DNA from 3 places in the Arthrobacter sp. PvP023 genome. Region 2 is predicted to be linked to each of the others. Evidence: predicted binding sites of a transcription regulator. Region 2 holds the regulator's gene; each other region holds the start of a gene.
The links. The regulator HrcA, encoded in region 2, represses chaperone genes, less so after heat shock. The targets are predictions, from matches to a motif close to TTNGCACTCGNNNNNNNCGAGTGCNAA.
Positions count from the first base shown of each region.

Region 1: groES (co-chaperone GroES) is a predicted target of HrcA. The motif match lies at 3,686-3,712, and genes of this name have one in related genera.
Region 3: groL (chaperonin GroEL) is a predicted target of HrcA. The motif match lies at 4,143-4,169, and genes of this name have one in related genera.

Region 1 is NZ_JAFIBI010000001.1:1,774,454-1,782,006, reverse strand. It holds gene JOE31_RS08235 (acyltransferase family protein) at 1-274, opposite strand, end outside; gene JOE31_RS08230 (DUF389 domain-containing protein) at 492-1,460, shown strand; gene groL (chaperonin GroEL) at 1,538-3,148, opposite strand; gene groES (co-chaperone GroES) at 3,234-3,527, opposite strand; gene JOE31_RS08215 (hypothetical protein) at 3,734-4,132, opposite strand; gene JOE31_RS08210 (class I SAM-dependent methyltransferase) at 4,188-5,432, shown strand; gene JOE31_RS08205 (shikimate 5-dehydrogenase) at 5,489-6,319, opposite strand; gene JOE31_RS08200 (glycoside hydrolase family 3 N-terminal domain-containing protein) at 6,377-7,553, opposite strand, start outside.
Region 2 is NZ_JAFIBI010000001.1:2,514,169-2,521,721, reverse strand. It holds gene JOE31_RS11640 (16S rRNA (uracil(1498)-N(3))-methyltransferase) at 1-756, opposite strand, end outside; gene dnaJ (molecular chaperone DnaJ) at 759-1,886, opposite strand; gene hrcA (heat-inducible transcriptional repressor HrcA) at 1,978-2,991, opposite strand; gene JOE31_RS11625 (DUF3097 domain-containing protein) at 3,238-4,089, shown strand; gene JOE31_RS11620 (DUF4870 domain-containing protein) at 4,213-4,632, shown strand; gene hemW (radical SAM family heme chaperone HemW) at 4,714-5,943, opposite strand; gene lepA (translation elongation factor 4) at 5,980-7,553, opposite strand, start outside.
Region 3 is NZ_JAFIBI010000001.1:4,167,510-4,175,062, reverse strand. It holds gene JOE31_RS18905 (siderophore-interacting protein) at 1-361, opposite strand, end outside; gene JOE31_RS18900 (uracil-DNA glycosylase) at 377-1,144, opposite strand; gene JOE31_RS18895 (DUF3263 domain-containing protein) at 1,395-1,685, shown strand; gene JOE31_RS18890 (LytR C-terminal domain-containing protein) at 1,735-2,385, shown strand; gene JOE31_RS18885 (cold-shock protein) at 2,555-2,758, shown strand; gene JOE31_RS18880 (ABC transporter substrate-binding protein) at 2,758-4,056, shown strand; gene groL (chaperonin GroEL) at 4,352-5,989, shown strand; gene JOE31_RS18870 (ABC transporter substrate-binding protein) at 6,088-7,398, opposite strand.

The DNA.
Region 1 (7,553 bases), 740 kb from region 2:
GTCGGCGGAAGAGGTGCAGCCAGTGTTTGAACAATGCCATCGGGCGGCCCTGCTCATATTTGCCCACGAACTGCAACGTCATGAGGAAGGCTGAAATTAGCAGAAACACGTCAACGCCGCCGGAAACCCGGCCAAACCAGACGTGGTAGCTGACCACCATCAGCACGGCGAGCGAGCGCAGGCCTTGGATTTCCGGCCTGAATTTCGATTTTCGGTTCGTTCCAGTATCGGCGCCAGTACGGCGCGGCGAAGCCAGGGCTCTCGCTATGGACATACAAAAACCCTTCAGGCGGACAACCAAAGCATCCATGTTACCGAAACGTAATTTTCATCGCCAATCGCCGGCGCATTCGAAAAGAACCCCCGCCTCCCATTAAGGCACTCCAAGGAGGGAGTTTCCAGAGGAAGGCGGCGGTTAGGGGCCGGCCGGGAAACTAGGCTGGTGCCGACGCCGGATCGCGGAACCGGAAAAACACGGAGGGGTGGCCATAGTGATCGTTCAGGTGCGCATTTGCATACCCGCGGAGCTCTCCGACCTGGTCGTGGAAAGCTGCACACAGCAAACCGGCGCGGCGGAAGTGGCCGTGCACAAAGGAGCGTCCATCCAGCCGCCCGGGGATGTGGTGGTGGTCCATGTAGCCAGGGAATCGGTCGAGGAGCTGCTGGAAAAGCTGCATGCCCTGAACGTCCAGGAGGTGGGCTCCATCGCCATTTCCATGCCGGAGCTCATGCTCTCCCGGCGTGCCGACCGGGCTGAAGCAGCAGCGCCCGGCGACGGGGCCGACGCCATGATCTGGGATGAGGTGACCCGCCAGACAGGCGAGGATTCGCGGCTCACGTGGAGCTATTTGGCCTTCCTCGTCCTGGCCACGCAGCTGGCCGCGATCGGGATCGTCACCGATTCAACCATTGCCATCGTCGGGGCCATGGCCGTCGGGCCGGAGTTCGGACCGCTGGCAGCCCTGGCTGTCGCGCTGGCGCAGCGCAAATGGAAGCTGGGACGCAGCGCCGCGCTTGCTCTGGGCGTCGGCTTTCCCGTAGCAATGCTCCTGGCAGCCCTGACGGCCTGGTTGTCAGTCCCATTGGGGCTCTTTCCTGCCGACACCCTCGACACCGGGTCAGCCGTTGAATTCATCTACCATCCGGGGCCTTACTCGCTGATCGTTGCGGTGCTGGCCGGTACCGCCGGAATGCTCTCCATGATCAGCCGGCGCTCGGCCGCACTGATCGGAGTCTTCATTTCGGTGACCACCGTTCCAGCCGCCGGGTTCGTCGCCGTCGCTCTGGTCCTGGGTGAGTACCAGAAAGCGGCGGGGTCTGCGCTTCAGCTGCTGCTGAACCTCGTGGGAATCGTGGTTTCTGCGCTTGCCGTCCTCATCTTCTACCGGATCATCACCAAGCGGCTGCCGGAGGGCATGGCCGGGCGGCTGAGGCGACAGGCCTTGCGTGCCCGGAGCTAGGCACGAAAAGCCGGCCCGGCGCGGATGGTTTCTGGAAACCGTCCGGCCGGGCCGGCCTTTGTGGCGCTGGCTGGAAGCTAGTGCTTGTGGCCTGCGTGCTCGTCATCGTCGGCCGGCTTCTCAACAACGAGGGTCTCGGTGGTGAGAACCAGCGCTGCGATGGAAGCGGCGTTACGGAGAGCTGCGCGCGTCACCTTGACGGGGTCAATGACACCGGCAGCGATGAGGTCTTCATATTCGCCGGTCTTGGCGTTGAAGCCCTGGTTGACTGCAGACTCGGCAACCTTGGCGGTCACCACGTAGCCGTCGAAACCGGCGTTCTGGGCGATCCAGCGCAGCGGCTGGACGAGTGCGCGGCGCACGATGCCCACAGCCGAGGCTGCGTCGCCTTCGAGGGCGGTGACTGCAGGGTCCTCGTCGAGTGCCTTCAGGGCGTGGATGAGGGCCGAGCCGCCACCGGCAACGATGCCTTCTTCAAGGGCAGCGCGGGTCGAGGATACTGCGTCCTCGATGCGGTGCTTCTTTTCCTTCAGCTCCACCTCGGTGGCTGCGCCAACCTTGATGACACCAATGCCGCCGGCCAGCTTGGCCAGGCGTTCCTGGAGCTTTTCCTTGTCCCAGTCGGAGTCGGTGCGGGTGAGCTCTGCACGCAGCTGGGCAACACGTGCCGCTACGTCCTCGGCCGTGCCGGCGCCGTCAACAATGGTGGTGTTGTCCTTGGTCACCGTGATGCGGCGGGCCGTGCCCAGCACCTCGAGGCCAACGGAATCAAGGCTGAGGCCGAGTTCCGGGGAGACAACCTGTGCACCGGTCAGGGTAGCGATGTCCTGCAGCATGGCCTTGCGGCGGTCGCCGAAGCCCGGAGCCTTGACGGCCACGACGTTCAGGGTGCCACGGATGCGGTTGACGATCAGCGTGGACAGGGCCTCGCCCTCGACGTCCTCGGCAATGATGAACAGCGGCTTGGAGCTCTGCAGCGCCTTCTCCAGGAGGGGCAGGAATTCCTGCACCGAGGAGATCTTGCCCTGGTTGATCAGGATGAGGGCGTCTTCGAGCACTGCTTCCTGGCGTTCCGCGTCAGTGACGAAGTACGGGGACAGGTAGCCCTTGTCGAACTGCATGCCCTCGGTGAGGACCAGCTCGGTCTGCGTGGTGGAGGACTCCTCGATGGTGATCACACCATCCTTGCCGACCTTGCCGAAAGCCTCGGCCAGCAGCTCGCCGATCTCATCGCTCTGGGCGGAGATGGCTGCAACGTTCGCAACCTGGGAGCCTTCGACCGGGCGGGCGTTCTCCAGCAGGCGGGCGGCAACGGCTTCGACGGAAACTTCGATGCCGCGCTTGATCTGGCCCGGGGCGGCGCCAGCCGCCACGTTGCGCAGGCCTTCCTTGACCAGTGCCTGGGCCAGCACAGTGGCGGTGGTGGTGCCGTCGCCGGCAACATCGTTGGTCTTGGTGGCGACTTCCTTGGCCAGCTGAGCGCCAAGGTTTTCGTAGGGGTCGTCCAGTTCGACTTCACGGGCGATGGTCACGCCGTCGTTCGTGATGGTGGGAGCGCCCCACTTCTTGTCCAGCACGACGTTGCGGCCGCGCGGACCAAGCGTCACCTTGACCGTGTTGGCGAGCTTGTCGATGCCGGCTTCAAGCGACCGGCGGGCAGCGTCGTTAAACGCAAGCTGCTTTGCCATGGTTTTGTCCTTTCAAGACAGAAACCCCGCGCCGCTGACCTGTCAGACATGAATCAGACGGATCGGCTGCGCGGGGGTCCAAGAGTTACTTTACGACGATCGCCAGAACGTCGCGGGCGGACAGCACGAGGTACTCGGTGCCGCCGGTCTTGACTTCGGTTCCGCCGTACTTGGAGTAGATAACGACGTCGCCAACGGCTACGTCGACCGGAACGCGGTTGCCATCTTCAAAGCGGCCGGGGCCGACTGCAACAACTTCGCCTTCCTGCGGCTTCTCCTGCGCGGAGTCCGGGATAACCAGGCCGGAAGCCGTGGTCTGCTCTGCTTCGAGCGGGCGGACAACAATACGATCCTCAAGAGGCTTAATAGAGACCGACACTCGGACCTCTCCTTTACGTCAGCAAATTTATGGACTGGAAAACTGTTGCGCCTGCGCATGCAAACCGTCGTCGCGGTGCCGGCAGCAGCGTGGCTGGCAGTTCTTCATGTGTTAGCACCCTCCTAGGGAGAGTGCTAATGATGACTCTATGTAAGTGGTTAGCACTCGGTCAAGGCGAGTGCCAGAATTTCGTCCCGGGTGAACGGCTAGCGCCCTGCCAGGTCCTCAAAGTCGACGTCGTCGCCGTCGTCCGTATCGTCGTCGTTCGTAACGTTGCGGTTCCGGTAAAGCACGACGGCGGCGGCGAGCGCCGTAACCACCGAGGCAATGAGGAACACGAGGCCGCCCGTGCGGACGGCAGCATAGGACTCGCGGATTTCCCGGGCCTCGTCGGTGGCGTCCTGGATGTTCTTGCCGCCGACCGAGTACACCGTTGCGTTGAAGGAATCCAGGAAGAAGATGATGACCAGGAGCGCCAGGCAGACCACGGCGATGGCGGAACCGGCGATCAGCGCAGTCCGGGCATATTTGGCAAGTCCAGTGTGCTGCGGGCGGTCATTGCCCTGATCATCGACGGGTGGCTGCTGCACTGCGCTGTCTTCCATGTCTCCAACCCTAGCCGCACCGCGGGTGCAGGGCTCCTCGATTAGGCTTGATGACATGGCTGACGCACTGCAGGACCTGATCGCCCCGCTCCTGACCAGCGAAGGCTGGGAGCTGCTGGCGTCGCTGGGGCCCTACCGGGAGGACGAAGCGTTCCGGCTTAACGAGTCGCTCCGAAAGGCCGGCCACTCCCCCGCGCTGGTGTCCGCCGTCCTCACCCAGTCCAGGCTGCGGACCAAGGCCGAGACCAAATTCGGCGAATTCGCCCGGCAGATGATCTTCACGCCGGCCGGGCTGGAGCAGGCCACCCGCCTCAACGTCGCCGCCCGGCACGCAGAACGGTTCGCGGCCGCCGGTATCGAACATGTGGCCGATCTCGGATGCGGGCTGGGTGCCGATTCCATGGCCCTGGCCTCCATGGACATCCGGGTGACCGCCGTGGAAATGGACGAGACCACGGCGGCCTGCGCCACCATGAACCTGATTCCTTTCCCGCACGCCAGTGTGGTCCACTCCGATGCGACCTCCGTCCCGCTCGAGGGAGTGGGCGGCGTCTGGCTGGATCCGGCCAGACGCACCACCTCGACCTCGGGCACGCGGCGGATCTGGGATCCGGAGGAATTCTCCCCGCCGCTGTCCTTCGTGGAATCCCTTGCTGAGTCCGGGCGGGCCGTGGGCGTAAAGATGGGGCCGGGCATTCCGCATGACTCCGTGCCGGCCGGCTGCGAAGCGCAGTGGGTGTCCGTGGGCGGCGACGTCACCGAGGTGACGCTGTGGTTCAACGCGGTCAGCCGGCCCGGCATCCGGCGGGCGGCGCTGCTGCTGGGCCCGCAGGGCGCGGCGGAAATTACCAGCGGGGAAGAGTTCGACGGCGGCCCGGTGGCGCCCGTGGGTCCGGTGGAGGGGTACTTGTACGAGCCGGACGGGGCCGTCATCCGGGCCGGGCTCGTGGCTGATGTCGCGGCGCGGCTGGGCGGCCACCTCCTGGATGAGCACATTGCCTACATCTGTGCCCCGGAAATCGTGGACACCCCGTTTGCCAGGGCCTACAAAGTCCTTGAGGTCATGCCGTTCAACGTCAAGGCCCTCAAGGCCTGGGTGAAGCAGAACAACATCGGCGTACTGGACATCAAGAAGCGTGGCACATCCGTCACCCCGGAGGAACTCCGCAAGCAGCTTTTTGCCGGAGGCAAGAACGGCGGCAAAGGTTCGAAGGGCAAAAAGACAGCCACCCTGGTCCTCACCAGGATCGGCGAGGACAGGGTGGCCATCTCGGTGGAGCCGGTACAGCCCCGGATCTAACTGCGGGCCGAGGCGACCGGGCCCTAAGCGACTGGCCCTAAGCTACTGGGCCTAAGCTACTGGGCCCGCATGAACTCTTCTGCCGCCCGGACCTGCTCGTCGGTGGGCCGGACGCCGGTGTAGAGCACAAACTGCTCCAGGGCCTGGATGGTGGCGACTTCCGCGCCGGTGATCACGGTCTTGCCGGCGGTGCGGGCCGCCTTGATGAGCGGCGTCTCGGCGGGCAGCGCGACGACGTCGAACACCACCTTCGCGGCGTCCACTGCCTCCTGCGGGAAGGACAGCGAGTCGGCATCCGGCCCTCCCGCCATGCCGACGGGCGTGACGTTGATGATCATGTCCGCCGTTCCGCCCGCATCCGCTGCCGGCAGCTCGGGGATCCACGCGAAGCCGTAGAGGTCCGCCAGCGGCTTACCGGACGCCTCGTTCCGGGCGACGATGGTGACGTTCGTGAATCCCGCATCACGGAGGGCGGCGGCGGTGGCTTTGGCCATGCCGCCGGAACCCTTGAGCAGCACTGAGTAGTCGGTGGGGACGGCGTTGCGCTGCAGCAGCTGCTCGATGGCCGTGTAGTCGGTGTTGTAGGCCGTGAGCCGGCCTCCGTCATTCACGATCGTGTTGACGGAATCGATGGCCTTGGCGGAGGGGTCCATAGCGTCAACCAGCGCGATGACGTCTTCCTTGTACGGCATGGACACAGCGCAGCCCCGGATGCCCAGGCCCCTGACGCCGGCGATGGCCTGCGCCAGGTCCGTTGGGGCGAAAGCCTTGTAGATCCAGTTCAGGCCCAGCTGCTCATAAAGATGGTTGTGGAAGCGTGTCCCGTTGTTGCTCGGCCGGGCCGAGAGCGAGATGCACAGGGTCATGTCTTTATTCAGAATTGGCACGGGTCCATTAAACGCCTCCGGAGCCCGGTCAGCACTGTTACGCCACACGGCAGGGCGTCAGCAACCGCTTCCGGGGGCATACGGCCCGACGGCGGCAGGCAGCTTTCCGGGTGCCGGCGCCTTGCCGGCCAGGACGGCAGCCAGGGCATTGAAGGCTTCCTGGCTGCGCCCGTAGAGAGCCACCTTGGCGGGTGCCGACGAGCCGGCCAGCGGCCACGGGGCATCAAGGGCCACGACGACATCGCCCGTGGCCGGCGGCCCTTCGTAACCGATCAGCGTCACGAGCGGCCCGGCGCCGAGCGTAATTCCGGCCGCCCGGGCAGCCCTGGCGAACCGGGCGCGGTCCTGTTCACTGCCGCCAGCCACGCGGACGCTTCCCGGCACCATCGGCCCGTGGCACGGTCCGGCCAGGACGGTCACCGCGGCCGCGGAAATACGCTGGGAGAGGGCGGAGCCGCTTCCCGGGGCGGCGCCCTGTGGCGCAGGAGTCCGTGCACGCCACATCATCATGGTCACCACCCGCTGCGCGGCCTCGTCGAGGCGTGATGCCGGCACCGCACCGGTCTTGACGGCGCTGACCACTGCCGCGTGGGCGGCCGCCACGTCCCCGGGCATGAGCAGCAGATCCGCCCCCGCTGCCAGGGCCAGCGGCGCGGCGGAGTCCCCGGGGTACTGCTTCTTGATGGCACCCATGTTGAGTGCGTCGGTCACGGCAACGCCCTTGAAGCCCATGCCGCGGAGGGCGGCGTAGCTCTGCTTGGACAACGACGCCGGCACCCCCGGTTCCAGCGCGGGCACGGAGATGTGGCCGGTCATGATCATGGGCAGCCCGGCATCGATGGCGGCCTGGAAAGGTTTCCAGTCCTTTGCGCGGAGCTGCTCCACCGTTGCTTTCTGCACCGGCAGGTTCTCGTGCGAGTCGACGGCCACGGAGCCGTGCCCCGGGAAGTGCTTGGCGGAAGGCAGGACCCCGGCCGCCAGCATTCCCTGGGCAAAGCCGACGCCCAGGCCCGCTGCCGCGTCCGGGTCGCCGGACATCGCCCTGGCACCGATCGTCGGGTCCTGCGGCCCCGCTGTGACATCCGTGTCCGGTGCGAAATCCGCAGTGAAGCCGAGCCCGGCCAGCTCCGAGGCGAGCGCCTTGCCGGCGTCGGTTGCGAGCCCCACATTGCCGGCGGCGCCAAAGCTCATGGGCGCCGGCCATTCCGTCAATGGAGCGCGCAGCCTCGCCACG
Region 2 (7,553 bases):
GAGCACTGTGGCGGCTGGCCCTGCCGTGGATGACCTCAGCACATGGTGCCCCAGCAGGGCCGTGACGGCACCGGCGCCGCAGAGTTTGGTGACTTCCCGCGGACTGATTCCGCCCTCCGGGCCAACAATGAGGAGAATTTCGCGGGGCCCCGGACCCGGCGTCCTGCCGTCGCCGTCGCCGTCGCGCCATTTCTCCAGCACTGCGCGCAGCGGCCGGACGGCATCCTCGTGGAGGATGATCGCCAGGTCCGCCGCGGCGACAGCGGACTGCAGCCCCGCGCCATCGACGGCGGCACGGACCTCGGGGATCCAGGCCCGCCGCGCCTGCTTGGCCGCCGCGGTCACCACCGACTGCCACTTGGCATGGGCCTTGGCGGCACGCTCGCCTTTCCAGCGGACTATGGAGCGTTCAGACTGCCACGGGATGACGGCATCGATCCCCAGTTCAGTAGCTGTTTCAGCTGCCAGTTCGTCGCGGTCGCCTTTGGCCAGCGCCTGTACGAGGACCAGGCGGAGGTCCGGACGCTCCTCGGTTTCGAGGACCGAACACTCCACTGTCAGTTCGCCCTGGCCGACGGCCGCGACGGTTCCGGTGAGCCTCTTGCCCGCGCCGTCGGCTATGTCGACAGACTCCCCCACAGCGATCCGCTTGACGGTGACCGCGTGCCGGGCCTCAGCACCCTGGAGGACAAAGTGCGAACCGGGAACCTGTTCGTCCAGGGCTCCCGGGGTTGCGAAAAAAACCGGGTTGCTCACCGCTACAGGTTACCGAACCGGTCCCGCAGCTTGGCGAAGACTCCCCCGCTGGCGGTGAGTTTTCCCTCGGTGTACTGCTCGCCCCGGAGTTTGGCGAGCTGCCGGAGCAGGTCTTCCTGCGCGGCATCCAGCTTCGCCGGGGTTTCGACCTGCAGGTGGACCTTCAGGTCGCCGCGGCCGTAGCCCCGGAGATGGGTGACGCCGAGCCCGCGCAGGGTGATGACTTCGCCGGACTGGGTGCCCGCCTTGACGTCTATTTCCTGCTGGCCGTCGAACGTGTCCAGGCTGAGCTCGGTGCCAAGGGCAGCGGCGGTCATGGGAATGTGCAGGGTCGCGTGAAGGTCGTCGCCGTCGCGCACGTACGTGGCGTCATTATTGACGCGGATCTCTACGTAGAGGTCACCGGAGGGGCCGCCGGCGGGACCGGCCTCGCCCTGGCCGCCGAGCTGGATGCGGGTTCCGGTGGCCACGCCCGCGGGTACCTTGACCGTCAGTGAACGGCGGCTGCGGATGCGGCCCTGGCCGTTGCACTCGTTGCAGGGATCCTTGATGACGGTTCCGAAGCCTTCGCAGGAGCCGCAGGGGGCGGCGGTCATGACCTGGCCCAGGATGGAGCGGACGGCCCGCTGGACCTGGCCGCTGCCGCCGCAGATGTCGCAGCGCTCAGGGTGGGCCCCGGGCTGGCAGCAGGATCCCTCGCAGGTGGGGCACGTGACGGCCGTGTCCACCTCAAGCTTCTTGTTGACGCCGAACACAGCGTCGCGAAGGTCGATGCGGACGCTGATCAGGGCGTCCTGCCCGCGGCGGACCCGCGAGGCCGGACCGGACGAACCGCCGGCACCGAAGAAGGTGTCGAAGATGTCCTGGAAGGCAAAGCCCTGCCCGGAGTAGCCGGCGCCGCCGAAGCCGTTATCGGTGCCGTTCTCATTGCCGGTGGTGTCGTAGACCCGGCGCTTTTGCGGGTCGGAAAGGACTTCGTAGGCGTGGGTGACAGCTTTGAAGCGGTCCGAGGCATCCTCACCGGGGTTCACATCCGGGTGCAGGGTGCGCGCAAGCTTTCGGTAGGCCTTCTTGATCTCTTCGCCCGTCGCTTCGGGTGAGACTCCAAGAACGTCGTAGTGGCTGCTCAAAGTTCGTATCTCTTCCTGGTTGTACTGCCTGTTGTGCTGCTGCGCCCCGGAAACCGGGACACGAAGGCCTGGTTGGCTGATGTAGGACCGGTCACGGCCCAAGGATCCTGGAAAGGTAGCGGGCCACGGCACGGACCGCGGCCATGGTGGTGGGATAGTCCATCCGGGTCGGGCCGAGCACGCCCACCTTGGCGCTGGAACCGGGGCCGTAGCCTGTGGCCACCACCGAGGCTTCCGCGAGTCCGTCGTAAGGGTTCTCCCTGCCGATGCTGACAGTGACACCGCGGGGGTCCTGGGCCATTTCGCTGAGCAGGCGGAGCATGACCACCTGCTCCTCGAGTGCTTCGAGGACCGGGCCGATACTCAGCGGAAAGTCAACGTTGGAGCGCGCGAGGTTCGCCGTGCCGGCCATGACCATCCGCTCCTCGCGGGTGCTGCTGGCCAGGGCATCCAAGCCACGGGCCAGTGCCTGGGCGGCGTGCCGGCGTGACGGTTCACAACCGGCGACGACGGCGGGCAGCGCCTGCGGTAGCAGGCTCAGGGGTGTCCCCGCCAGGCTCTTCAGGAACCGCGCGCGAAGGCCGGCGAGGGCTTCATCGCCGAGCTCCTGGCCGACGTCGATAACCCGCTGCTCCACCTTGCCGGTGTCCGCAATCAGCACGATCAGCACCTGGCGCGGCGCCAGCAGCACGAACTCGATATGCCGCACCATCGCGCGGCTGAGGTGCGGATACTGCACCACGGCCACCTGGTTGGTCAGCTGCGACAGCAGCCGCACGGTGCGCTCCAGGACATCGTCCAGGTCCTCCGACCCTTCCAGGAGCGTCTGGATGGCGCGGCGTTCGGCCTGCGACAGCGGCTTGACGGCGGATATCTGGTCGACGAAAAGCCGGTAGCCCTTGTCCGTGGGGATCCTGCCGGCGCTGGTGTGCGGCGCCGTGATCAGGCCCTCGTCTTCCAGCGCCGCCATGTCATTGCGGATGGTGGCACTGGAGACTCCGAGGTGGTGCCTCTCCACCAGTGCCTTGGAGCCCACAGGTTCGCGGGAATGGACGTAGTCCTCCACGATGGCCCGCAACACTTCAAGCTTTCGCGGTTCGCTCATTCTCCACCTCCGATCGGCTTTCCCGGTCCGCGGTCCGGCGTTGCGCCGGACGCACGTCCCGTCATCCGTTAGCACTCGACATGTCTAAGTGCTAACCAGTCTAATATGAGTCGCCGCGTTGTTAGCATTGGTACCGCTCCGGGCGAAACCCGGGAGCGGGACAGGACGTGCAGTTCCGTGGACCCACAGACTCCCTGTTTTCGCTTCTCCTGTTCATTTTTTCTAGCGCAAGGCTGTGTCTATCCGATGTCGTACCAGAACTGGGGCCCGCAGGACATCACCGCTCCCCGGAAATCCGAACTTCCCGAAGTGCCGGTCGAACGCGGCATGGTGCTGGAAGACGTGCAGTCCGGCTGGGTGGGCGCTGTTACCAGGGTGGAGAAGTCCGGCGGCATGCATGTTGTTGCCCTCGAGGACCGGCGGGGCAAATCACGCACGTTCAGGCTCGGCTACGGGTTCCTCCTGGAGGGCCTGCCGATCCGGCTGATGCCCCCGGTGCCGCGACCGCAGGCAGCCTCTGCCGGATCCGGCAGGACGGCGTCCGGTTCCGTGCGGGTAGAAGGCCGGCGCGCCCAGGTGGCCAGGGCCAGCCGCATCTGGGTGGAAGGCAAGCACGACGCCGAACTCGTGGAAAAAGTCTGGGGCGACGACCTCCGGGTGGAGGGTATCGTCGTCGAACCCTTGCACGGCATTGACGACCTCGCAGCGGCGGTTGCCGCTTTCCGGCCGGGCCCGGGCCGCCGCCTGGGGGTGCTGGTGGACCATCTGGTTGCCGACTCGAAGGAATCGCGGATTGCCGATGCCGTGATAGCGTCCCCCGGCGCCGCCGGCAATGTGCTGATCGTGGGCCACCCCTACGTGGACGTGTGGCAGGCCATCCGGCCCGCCGTACTGGGCATTGACGCGTGGCCAGTCATCCCGCGGGGCGTGGACTGGAAGACCGGCATCCTGACGGCCTTCGGCTGGCCCCATGAGACCAAGGAGGACATCGGCCTGGGCTGGCAAAGACTGCTCGGGGCAGTCCGAAGCTACGCGGACCTGGAACCGTCCCTGCTGGGCCGGGTGGAAGAGGTCATCGACTTCCTCACCGTGCCGTAGGCGCCTGTTGAACTCTTCGAATGCACCCCTGACCCAGTATTCTTGATTCGGCGGTTGTTGCTGTTGAGGCAGCGCCCGCTTTTCCGGGAACCACCGCACCACTGCAATCCGAAGGACGACACCGTGGCAGAAGACGCACGTGAACAACGGGACAACCAGGCCGGCCATGGCCAGCCCCAGTATCATGGTGTCCCCGCCAATGCCCTGCCGCTGACGGCCAACGAAGACCGGCAGTGGGCAACACTCGCACACTTCGGCGGCATCCTCGGGTGCGTCCCGTCGCTGCTGATCTACCTGATTTTCAAGGACCGCGGCCCGTTCACGGCGCAGGAATCCAAGGAAGCGCTGAACTTCACCCTGCCGCCCACAATCGCCGCCGTCGTCTGCAACATCCTGGTGATGCTGCCGGTGGTGGGTAACATCTTCGCAGTGCTGGCCACGCTGATTTGGATCGCTGTAACGTGCTTCTCCGTAGCGGCCGGTATCCACGTAAACCGCGGCCAGCCCCACCGCTACGACTTCAACCTGCGCTGGATCAAGTAAGCGCTGGATCAAGTAAGCAGCCGGGCCGGGTAACCGGCCCTGCAAGCTAACCGGAGGCGAAGTAACCGCCGGTTCTGCCAATTAGTCGGGCAGGATCCTTCTGACTACGGCGTCGGCGAGCAGCCTGCCTCTCAGGGTGAGGACGAGCCTGCCCTGGAATGCCGCAGCGGGATCCACCAGGCCGTCGGCGATCAGGCCTGCGACGGCGTGCCGCCCGGACGTTCCCAGCCCGGACAAATCGAGGCCCGTGCTCAGCCTGGCCTCAAGCATGACCCGCTCAACGTTCCGGGTTTCGGCGTCGAGCGTTTCCCGGCCCGCCGCCGGCGACACACCGCCGGCAAGCCTTCCCGCGTAGGCCGTGGGGTGCTTCACATTCCACCAGCGGACTCCGCCGACGTGCGAATGCGCGCCCGGGCCGATCCCCCACCAGTCATCGCCGCGCCAGTAGGCCAGATTGTGCCGGCACGCCTGCTCCTCCGTGCGCGCCCAGTTGCTGACCTCGTACCAGGCAAGGCCCGCGGCCGTGATCAGTTCATCGGCAAGTTCGTACTTGGCCGCGTGGTCGTCGTCGTCGATTCCCGGCACTTCGCCGCGGCGGATCTGGGCGGCCAGCTTGGTGCCGTCCTCGACGATCAGGGCGTAGGCGCTGATATGGTCCGGGCCGTATGAGAGGGCGGTCTCGAGCGAGTACCGCCAGTCCTCCAGCGATTCCCCCGGTGTTCCGTAGATCAGGTCAAGGCTGACGGCGAGTCCGGCGTCCCTGGCCCACTGCACCACTTGCGGCACCCGGCTGGGTGTGTGGGTGCGGTCGAGGACCTTCAGGACGTGCGGAACAGCTGACTGCATTCCGAAGGAGACACGGGTGAAGCCGGCATCCGCAAGGAGCTGCAGCGACTCGGGTGTGACCGAATCCGGGTTGGCTTCCGTAGTGACCTCGGCACCTGGTTCCAGGCCCCATTGCGCTACCGCCGCGGTGAGGATGCGGGCCAGGTCCTCCGCGGGCAGCAGTGTTGGTGTGCCGCCGCCAAAAAAGACCGTGCCCAGCCGGCGTTCCGGCAGGCCGCTGCCTTGCAGGGCCTTGGCGGCAAACTCCACCTCGGCGATGGCCGTGGAGGCGTACGCGTCCTGGGACGCGCCGCCGCCGAGCTCTGTCGCGGTGTAGGTGTTGAAGTCGCAATAACCGCAACGGACGGCACAGAAGGGTATGTGGACGTAGAGCCCGAATCGCCGCTGCGCAGCGCCGTCAGCGGCCTGCGCGGGCAGCAGGCCGTCCGACGGCGCGGGGTCGCCCAGGGGAAGGACGCTAGGCATGGGTGCGGCCTCCGGAGGTTCCGGCCACGATCATCACTACTTCTTGGCCTTGTCCTTGGATTCGTCCGTGGTGAGCGCTGCGATGAAGGCTTCCTGCGGCACTTCAACGCGACCCACCATCTTCATGCGCTTCTTGCCTTCCTTCTGCTTTTCCAGCAGTTTGCGCTTACGGGTGATGTCACCGCCGTAGCACTTGGCAAGGACGTCCTTGCGGATGGCACGGATGCTTTCCCGGGCGATGATCCGGGAGCCGATCGCGGCCTGGATCGGCACCTCGAACTGCTGGCGGGGAATGAGTTCACGCAGCTTGCCGGTCATCATCACGCCGTAGGCATAGGCCTTGTCCCGGTGGGTGATGGCGCTGAAGGCGTCCACCTGTTCGCCCTGGAGCATGATGTCCACCTTGACAAGGTCGGCAACCTGGTCGCCGTCGGCCTTCCAGTCCAGCGAGCCGTAGCCGCGGGTCTTGGACTTGAGGATGTCGAAGAAATCGAAGACGATTTCGGCCAACGGCAGGCGGTACCGGATTTCCACGCGGTCCTCGGAGAGGTAGTCCATGCCGCCCATCACACCGCGGCGGCTCTGGCACAGCTCCATGATGGCCCCGACAAATTCGTTCGGCGCGAGGATGGTGGCGGACACCATCGGCTCCCGGACTTCCGCGATTTTACCAGTGGGGTATTCGCTGGGGTTGGTGACATGAACAACCCGCTTGTCCTCCAGGGTCACTTCGTATTCCACGTTGGGGGCGGTGGAAATCAGGTCGAGCTTGTACTCGCGCTCAAGGCGCTCACGGGTGATTTCGAGGTGCAGCAGCCCGAGAAATCCAACACGGAAGCCGAAGCCCAGCGCGGCCGAGGTTTCCGGCTGGTACACGAGGGCGGCGTCGTTGAGCATCAGCTTTTCCAGCGCATCGCGGAGCACCGGGTAGTCCGTGCCGTCCAGCGGGTAGAGCCCGGAGAAGACCATGGGCTTGGCGTCCGCATAGCCCGGGAGTGATTGGGAGGCAGGCTTGGCCAGGTTGGTGACGGTATCGCCCACCTTGGACAGGCGGACGTCTTTCACACCCGTAATGAGATAGCCCACTTCGCCGACGCCCAGGCCCTTGGAGGGGGTGGGCTCCGGGGAGCTGACGCCGATCTCAAGGAGTTCATGTGTGGCGCGCGTGGACATCATCTGGATGCGTTCGCGGGGGTGCAGCATGCCGTCGACCACGCGCACGTAAGTGACCACGCCGCGGTACGTGTCGTAGACCGAGTCGAAGATCATGGCGCGGGCGGGAGCGTCCGGGTCGCCTACGGGTGCAGGCAGGTCGCGGACGATCTTGTCCAGCAGGACTTCGACGCCCATGCCGGTCTTGCCGGAGACGCGCAGGACCTCGTCGGGGTCGCCGCCGATCAGGTTGGCAAGCTCCTCGGCGTACTTTTCGGGCTGGGCCGCGGGGAGGTCGATCTTGTTCAGGACCGGGATGATGGTGAGGTTGTTCTCCATCGCCAGGTACAGGTTCGCGAGGGTCTGCGCCTCGATGCCCTGGGCCGCGTCCACGAGGAGCACTGCACCTTCGCAGGCGGCCAGCGAACGGGAGACCTCATAGGTGAAGTCGACGTGAC
Region 3 (7,553 bases), 1.7 Mb from region 2:
TGGCCGCCCAGGGGCCAGCCAGGCCCTCGTCACCGTGAATCACGAAATCGATGGCCAGCTCGCGCGCCGCTTCATCCACCCAGCGGACGGTGTACGTCCGGGTGTACGGCCACTGCTCGCGTGGCAGGGTTTCCCGGATGGCCCAAAGGTCGAGGGGGAGCGGGTACTCGACGCCGGGCTGCGGGAAGGCGATCTTCACGTACCTGTCTATGTATTCGTTGTTCACATAGCTGGCGAAGCCTTCGCCGCCGGCCACGATCCGCACCATGTGCGGCGAGAGTTCCTCGCGCCGGAGGACCGTGAGGTTCGTCTGGGGGCGCGATTTTCGGCTGGCTGACGTAGCAGCGGGAAGGGAAGTCATGGAAGTAAGCCTAGGCTAAGCAACGGGGGGAAGTTCCCAGTCAACGGGCTCCGAACCCTGGGCCCGAAGGAGTTCGTTTGCCCTGCTGAACGGCCTGGACCCAAAGAATCCGCGCGCGGCCGACAACGGGCTGGGATGGGCGCTGGCGAGCACCGGAGTGTCTCCAAGCAGCGGGCGGACGCCCTCGGCATCCTTGCCCCACAGCACCGCCACGAGCGGCGCTGCCGTCCCGTCTGCAGCGCGGCGGCCGGCGACGGCGGCGATTGCCGCCGTCGTGATCGGTTCCCAGCCTTTGCCCCGGTGGGAACCCGCCGCCCCGGCCCGGACCGTAAGGACGCGATTCAAGAGCAGGACGCCCTGGTCCGCCCAGCGCGTGAGGTCCCCGTGGACACGGGCCGGAAGGCCGAGATCGGATTCGAGTTCCTTGTAGATGTTCGCGAGGCTGCGGGGAATCGGCCTGGTGTGCCCTTCCACTGCGAAGGACAACCCGATCGGATGGCCCGGCGTCGGGTAAGGGTCCTGGCCGACGATGAGGACCTTGACGCCGGCCAGCGGCTGTTGGAATGCGCGCAAAACGTTCGACGGCGACGGCAGCACCTGGTGCCCGGCGCCCACTTCACCAGCAAGGTTCTCCAGGACGCTCCGCAGCTCCGCATCCACGGGAGCCAGCGCCGCAGCCCAGTCTGCAGCCATGAGGCGGTCCAGCGGCATGTGTGCCATCTCGGCAAAGTCAGCCCCCTCCACGGCAGGCTCCAACTCGAACAAGGCTTCAGAATCAAACACGAGTCCATTCTCGCAGTGTTGGGCTCCAAGAGGCTGGCGGGCCGCATCGCCCGGCAGGGCGCCACTGTCTTTTGTGCGGGCGTACCTTGCTGTTACCCGACTCCCCGCTGCCGCGTCATACTGCGTAAATGACAGGCGTGTTATTCGCCCGTACCATGGAAAGAGACTTTGACCGGATCAAGTGGAGGATTTTGCCGTGGCCGAACCAGTGCGCGATGACCTGTCACTTGCGGACACCGGCAGCGAAACCGTGTCCGGTGCAGACCTTACGCCGGCTCCGCAGCCGGGCTCACGGCTGAGTGAGCGGGACCAACAGATGCTGGCCCTCGAACGGCAGTGGTGGAAGTACGCAGGGGCCAAGGAACAAGCCATTCGAGAGCTGTTCGACCTCTCCGCCACGCACTACTACCAGATCCTCAACACGCTGATTGACACCGAGGACGCCCTGGCCCACGACCCCATGCTCGTAAAGAGATTGCGTAGACTACGTACGTCACGCCAACGGGCACGCACGGCGCGCCGATTGGGCTCTGACGCTTAGACGTCGGGGCCGGGCAATCAGCAAGAACCAACAAGGACATCGTTTTACCATGACCAAATATGCTCGGGATGAATTCGACAGGGTCCCTGAGGCCTCCTCGCGACAGGGTGTCCATAGGGTCGCCTCCGGGGCTCCCAGGCGCCGGCTGGGACCAATCCTGACCGTGGGCGTGGCGGCGCTGGCCATTGGACTGGTGGCCTTCCTGTTCCTTCCCAAGCTCGGATTTGCTCCTGCCGGCAGCCCGCTGATGGCGGCGGGGTCCGCCCTGGTCAGCCCCTCCGCATCCCCTTCCGCCGAGGCGCCGCAAGGCACCGCGTCTCCTGGCGCTGAGGCCGGTTCCGAGCCGAGCGCGGCTCCTTCCGCCAGCGAGACGCCCGCTGCCAGCAGCTCGCCCTCCGCGGTTCCTTCCGCCGATGCGCCGGCTGTTGATAAAACCCAAGCCGTGGCGGTCTACAACGGGACCACCACCGCGGGACTTGCCGGCCGCGTGAGCAGTATCGTCGCCGGTGACGGCTGGACGCTGGGACCCGTGGGGAACTGGGGCGGAATGCCGCAGCAGTCCTCCGTCATCTACTACAGCGGGGCCTTGCAGAAAGCGAACGCGGAGGCTCTGGGGGAACTCCTGAATATCACGTCGCTGGTGGACTCTGCCGAGTTCCAGTTGCCGGTGGTTGTGGTTCTCGGGCCCGGCTTCCAGTAAGGAATTTCGGTTACGCCTGAATAACTATTGGGGGCTCGCAGGGCCTGGTCCTGCCCCCGGCAAATGGCAATGGCTAAAGTGATTCCGGGTGCCGCGCCTCAACGCGGACCGTCCCGACGGCGCACAGTGAGGTGGGCCGGACACAGAGCAACCGGAAAGTGTGGGCAACATGGCATTGGGAACCGTTAAGTGGTTCAACGCCGAAAAAGGCTATGGCTTCATCACTGTTGACGACTCCGGAGACGATGTCTTCGTCCACTGGTCGGCCATCGAGGGGGAAGGCTACCGGGCTCTGGACGAAGGGCAACGGGTGCAGTTCGAGGTAGGAGAAGGCGAGAAGGGTCCCCAGGCAGAGAACGTCCGGACGGCCTGATGCCATCCGCCGCGGCAATGCATGGCACAGGCAGCCCCGCCCGGTTCGGACCCGCGCGGCCGCGGTTCACCGCAGCAGCGGTTCTTGCGGCGGGAACGGCGCTCCTGCTGGCCGGTTGCTCCGGCCAGGCCGGCAACGCCCGTGTTGATGCAGTCGACGCCGGCGGCGATGGCACCTTGCGGATAGGCCTGCTGCTGGACAACACGGGGAAGCAGTCCTTCCTCAACGCCTCGCAACTCGCCGCGGCCAAGCTGGCGGTTCAGGAGGTCAATGCCGCGGGGGGCCACAAAGGCCGGCCGGTACAGCTGTTGCCTGAAAAAATCAGCGAGGACACCGCCTCGCAGGCCAAGGAACTGGTGGCCGCAGGGGCGGATGTCGTCATCGGTCCCACGGATTCGAGCCGCGCCCCGGGGGCAATTGATGTCCTGTCGCGGGCCGAGGTGGCCATCATCTCTCCGGCGAATGCCGCGCACGGCCTCACGCGTTACAGGAGCGGCGGATATTACTTCCGTACGTCAGCGGCAGACACGGCCCAGGCGCCCGTGCTGGTGAAACTGGCCAAGGACAGCGGCGCCCGGACAATAGCGATCGTCCACGAGGACGGGATGTACGGCAAGGATGTCTCTGTGGCCGTTGCCGCGGCAGCGAAAGCTGCCGGCCTTGGAACGGTGGCTGAGGCCGCCTTCACTGCCGGCCAGGCGCAACAGGCGGCAGCTTCCGCCAAGGCAGCGGGTCCGGATTCAGTCATTCTGGTGGCCCGGGCCGGCGCCCAGGGCGCAATCGCGGAGCTCAACAACGCGGGGGTGGCAGGCAGCAAGCTGATTCTCAGCGACGGCGCCATCAACCAATACGGTTCCGCCCTCGGGTCCAAAGCACTTGAGGGCGCGCGCGGGATCCTGCCCGGTATCTTCCCTTCGGCGCACTTCCAAGGGGAACTGGTAGCTGTTGATCCCGGGCTCAAGGACATGACGTTCGCAGCGGAAACTTACGACGCCGTGAACCTGGCCGCCATCGCCGCGGCCGCTGCCCAGGACGACGCCGGATCATCCATCGCGGCGAAGCTGATCGCGGTTTCCGGGCAGCACGGCGCGGAAGCGGTTCAACCCTGCAGGAGCTACAAAGAATGCGGGGATGCCATCAAGGCCGGTAGGCCGGTGGATTACGACGGCGAATCGGGGCCCATCGGCTTTGATTCAAACGGGGACGTCACCACCGCCCACTACATGGTGTTCACTTACGCCGCGGACAACACCGCCCGAATGAGTGGAAGCGAAACTGCCGCCCGGGCGGGCAGCTGATCGCTCCTAGCGTAGTGCGGGCCGCAGGAGGGCCTTTCGGCGCAATCCCTGCTTGCACTCTCCCCGGGGGAGTGCTAATTATTGACTTAGCACTCCCACGGACTGACTGCTAAATCAACGCCCGGTTCCGGCCGGCTGCGGAGAGAGCGGGAAGGACAAGGAGCGAAAGAAATACCTTGCTGGGGTGAGATCCCATCCGCGCGGCATACAGAGGCCGTCGGTGAAGGATCGTCCGTCGCGGGCACCGCAGTGAAGGTTCATTCTTAACGACTGTCCCGAAAGGACTACTGCCGTTATGGCCAAGATCATTGCATTTGATGAAGAGGCACGCCGCGGTCTTGAGCGGGGCCTGAACATCCTCGCCGACGCCGTCAAGGTCACCCTCGGCCCGCGTGGACGCAACGTCGTCCTCGAAAAGAAGTGGGGCGCCCCCACGATCACCAACGATGGTGTTTCCATCGCCAAGGAGATCGAGCTGGACGATCCCTACGAGAAGATCGGCGCCGAGCTGGTCAAGGAAGTTGCCAAGAAGACGGATGACGTCGCTGGCGACGGCACCACCACGGCGACCGTGCTTGCACAGGCCCTGGTCAAGGAAGGCCTGCGCAACGTCGCGGCCGGCGCTGATCCGTTGTCCCTGAAGCGCGGCATCGAGAAGGCTGTTGAAGCCGTCACCGCCGAACTGCTGGCGTCCGCCAAGGAAATCGAAACCAAGGAAGAGATCGCCGCTACGGCATCGATTTCTGCCGGTGACGATGAAATCGGCGCGCTGATCGCAGAGGCGCTGGACAAGGTCGGCAAGGAAGGTGTTATCACCGTCGAGGAGTCCAACACCTTCGGACTCGAGCTCGAGCTGACCGAGGGCATGCGGTTCGACAAGGGCTACATCTCCGCTTACTTCGTCACCGACGCTGAGCGCCAGGAAACGGTCCTCGAAGACCCGTACATCCTGATCGTCAACTCCAAGATCTCCAACGTCAAGGAACTGGTTGCTGTCCTCGAAAAGGTCATGCAGTCCAACAAGCCGCTGCTGATCATCGCCGAAGACATCGAGGGCGAAGCCCTGGCCACCCTGATCGTCAACAAGATCCGTGGCACTTTCAAGTCCGTCGCCGTCAAGGCTCCGGGCTTCGGCGACCGCCGCAAGGCTCAGCTCGCTGACATCGCCATCCTCACCGGTGGCCAGGTCATCTCCGAGGAAGTCGGCCTCAAGCTTGAGACCGCCGGCCTCGAACTCCTGGGCAAGGCACGCAAGGTTGTTGTCACCAAGGATGAGACCACCATCGTCGAAGGTGCAGGCGACGCCGACCAGATCGCCGGCCGCGTTTCCCAGATCCGTTCCGAGATCGAGAACTCCGATTCCGACTATGACCGCGAGAAGCTGCAGGAGCGCCTGGCCAAGCTGGCCGGCGGCGTTGCAGTCATCAAGGCCGGTGCCGCAACCGAAGTTGAGCTCAAGGAACGCAAGCACCGCATTGAGGACGCTGTCCGCAACGCGAAGGCTGCCGTTGAAGAAGGCATCGTTGCCGGTGGTGGCGTTGCCCTGATCCAGGCCGGCGCCAAGGCATTCGCCAACCTGCAGCTCGAAGGCGACGAAGCAACGGGCGCCAACATCGTCCGCGTTGCCATTGACGCGCCGCTGAAGCAGATTGCATTCAACGCCGGCCTCGAGCCGGGCGTTGTTGTGGACAAGGTCCGCGGCCTGCCCGCAGGTCACGGCCTGAACGCCGCAACCGGACAGTACGTTGACCTGCTGGCCGCCGGCATCAACGACCCCGTCAAGGTAACGCGCTCTGCCCTGCAGAACGCTGCTTCCATCGCGGGCCTCTTCCTCACCACCGAGGCTGTAGTGGCCGACAAGCCGGAGAAGAACGCTCCGGCCATGGGCGGCGGCGACGACATGGGCGGTATGGGCGGCATGGGCGGTTTCTAACCTGCCCTGCGCACCTGACGCATAAACAAAGTGCGGCTCCCTCGCTTCGAGGGAGCCGCACTTTGCTTTTGACTGGGACGTGAAGGGCCGGTACTGGATTATTTGCGGGCTGACGCCAGCATCCCTTCGACTTCCTTCTTGAACTCCTCCGCGGCCGTCGAAGGCGATTTGCGGTCATAGAGGACTTCGTCGGTGTAACGCTTGATGACATTCTGCACACTGCCCGACCCGACCGGCGGTACTGGGGGCGCCTCGGCCATCTCCGGTTTGATGTCCTGGAGGAAACCGACCACCGTTGAGTCCGCAGTCTTCAGTTTCGGAGTAATTGCCGCCAGAACTTCGGAATTGGCAGGGACCCCGCGGTCGGTCATCAGGATCGATCCAGCCTCCGGGCTGTTTGCCAGGTAGTTGATGAACGTTGCCGCTGCTTCCGGATTCTTGGACCTCGAAGAGGCGGACCAGAACATTGATGGCTTGTAGTACATGCCGTTGTCTGCTGCTTTTCCGTCCACGCTCGGTGCGCGGAGCATCTTGATGCTGCTTCCCGTGGTGGTCTCCAGGGATCCGAGCTGATTGGTCCACCACCACGCCATGCCGATCCGGTTGGTCCCGAACAGGCTCTCTTCCAGGCCGGCGCCTGCGTCCTCCGTGGCGACGGTGGCGGGCGGGCTTGCCTGGGAATCCCGCTGATTTTTCAGGCGTTCCCAAAACGACGCCGCAGTCCCGGCGGTGAAGGCCAGCTTGCCGTCCTGTGAATACAGGTTTTCGCCGTGCTGCCGAAGCCAGATGATGAGGTCGGCTTCGTTGCTGCCGTATGCAGCCCCGTAGTTTGTACCCCCTCCCGCCTGTGTGAGCTTCGTGGCGATGTCGTTGAAGTCATCCCAGGTCCAGGTGGCGTCGTCGGGAAGCGGGACGTTGGCCGCCTCGAACACCTTGGTGTTCGCCATTACCACGTAGGCGTTCTTGCCCGTGCTGAGGCCGTACTGGGCATTGTCGTACTGGCCGGAGGCGAGCTGTTCCTTGTCCATTTTCGACAGGTCGATGCCGTCTTGCTTGGCCAGGTCAAGGAGAGCTCCGCGGCCACCGTACTCGGCAATGTATTTCTGATCCATCTGGATCACGTCCGGTGCATCATTGGCTGCGGTGGTGGTGGCCAGCTTGTCCCAGTATCCGCTCCATTCCCCCGGGGCCGCTTTGATCTTGATGTTTGGGTGTTCGGCCTGGAACGCGTCGATCACCTTTTGGGTCTGGGCGTTGAGGTACTCGTTGCCCCACCAGGCAAAGCGCAGTGTGACCTCCTTGTCGGCGCCGGAACCTGCTGACGCGCCGCAGCCCGTGACCAGCATCGCGAGGGCAGCAGCGGTGGCTCCAATCTTGAGTCGAAACCTGCTTCCGGACGAGATCTTCATTGATACGCCTTCCTGTGTACAGCCGTGGAATGGTGAAACTGAGGTGGCGCGCCGCAAAGGCGCATGAATGCCGAACAGCCGCTGAGAAAACGTTTTCTGAGCGGGAGTTTTGATTCTTGCACGCGCAATCTCAGCCTGTCAACGATACGGGGTAA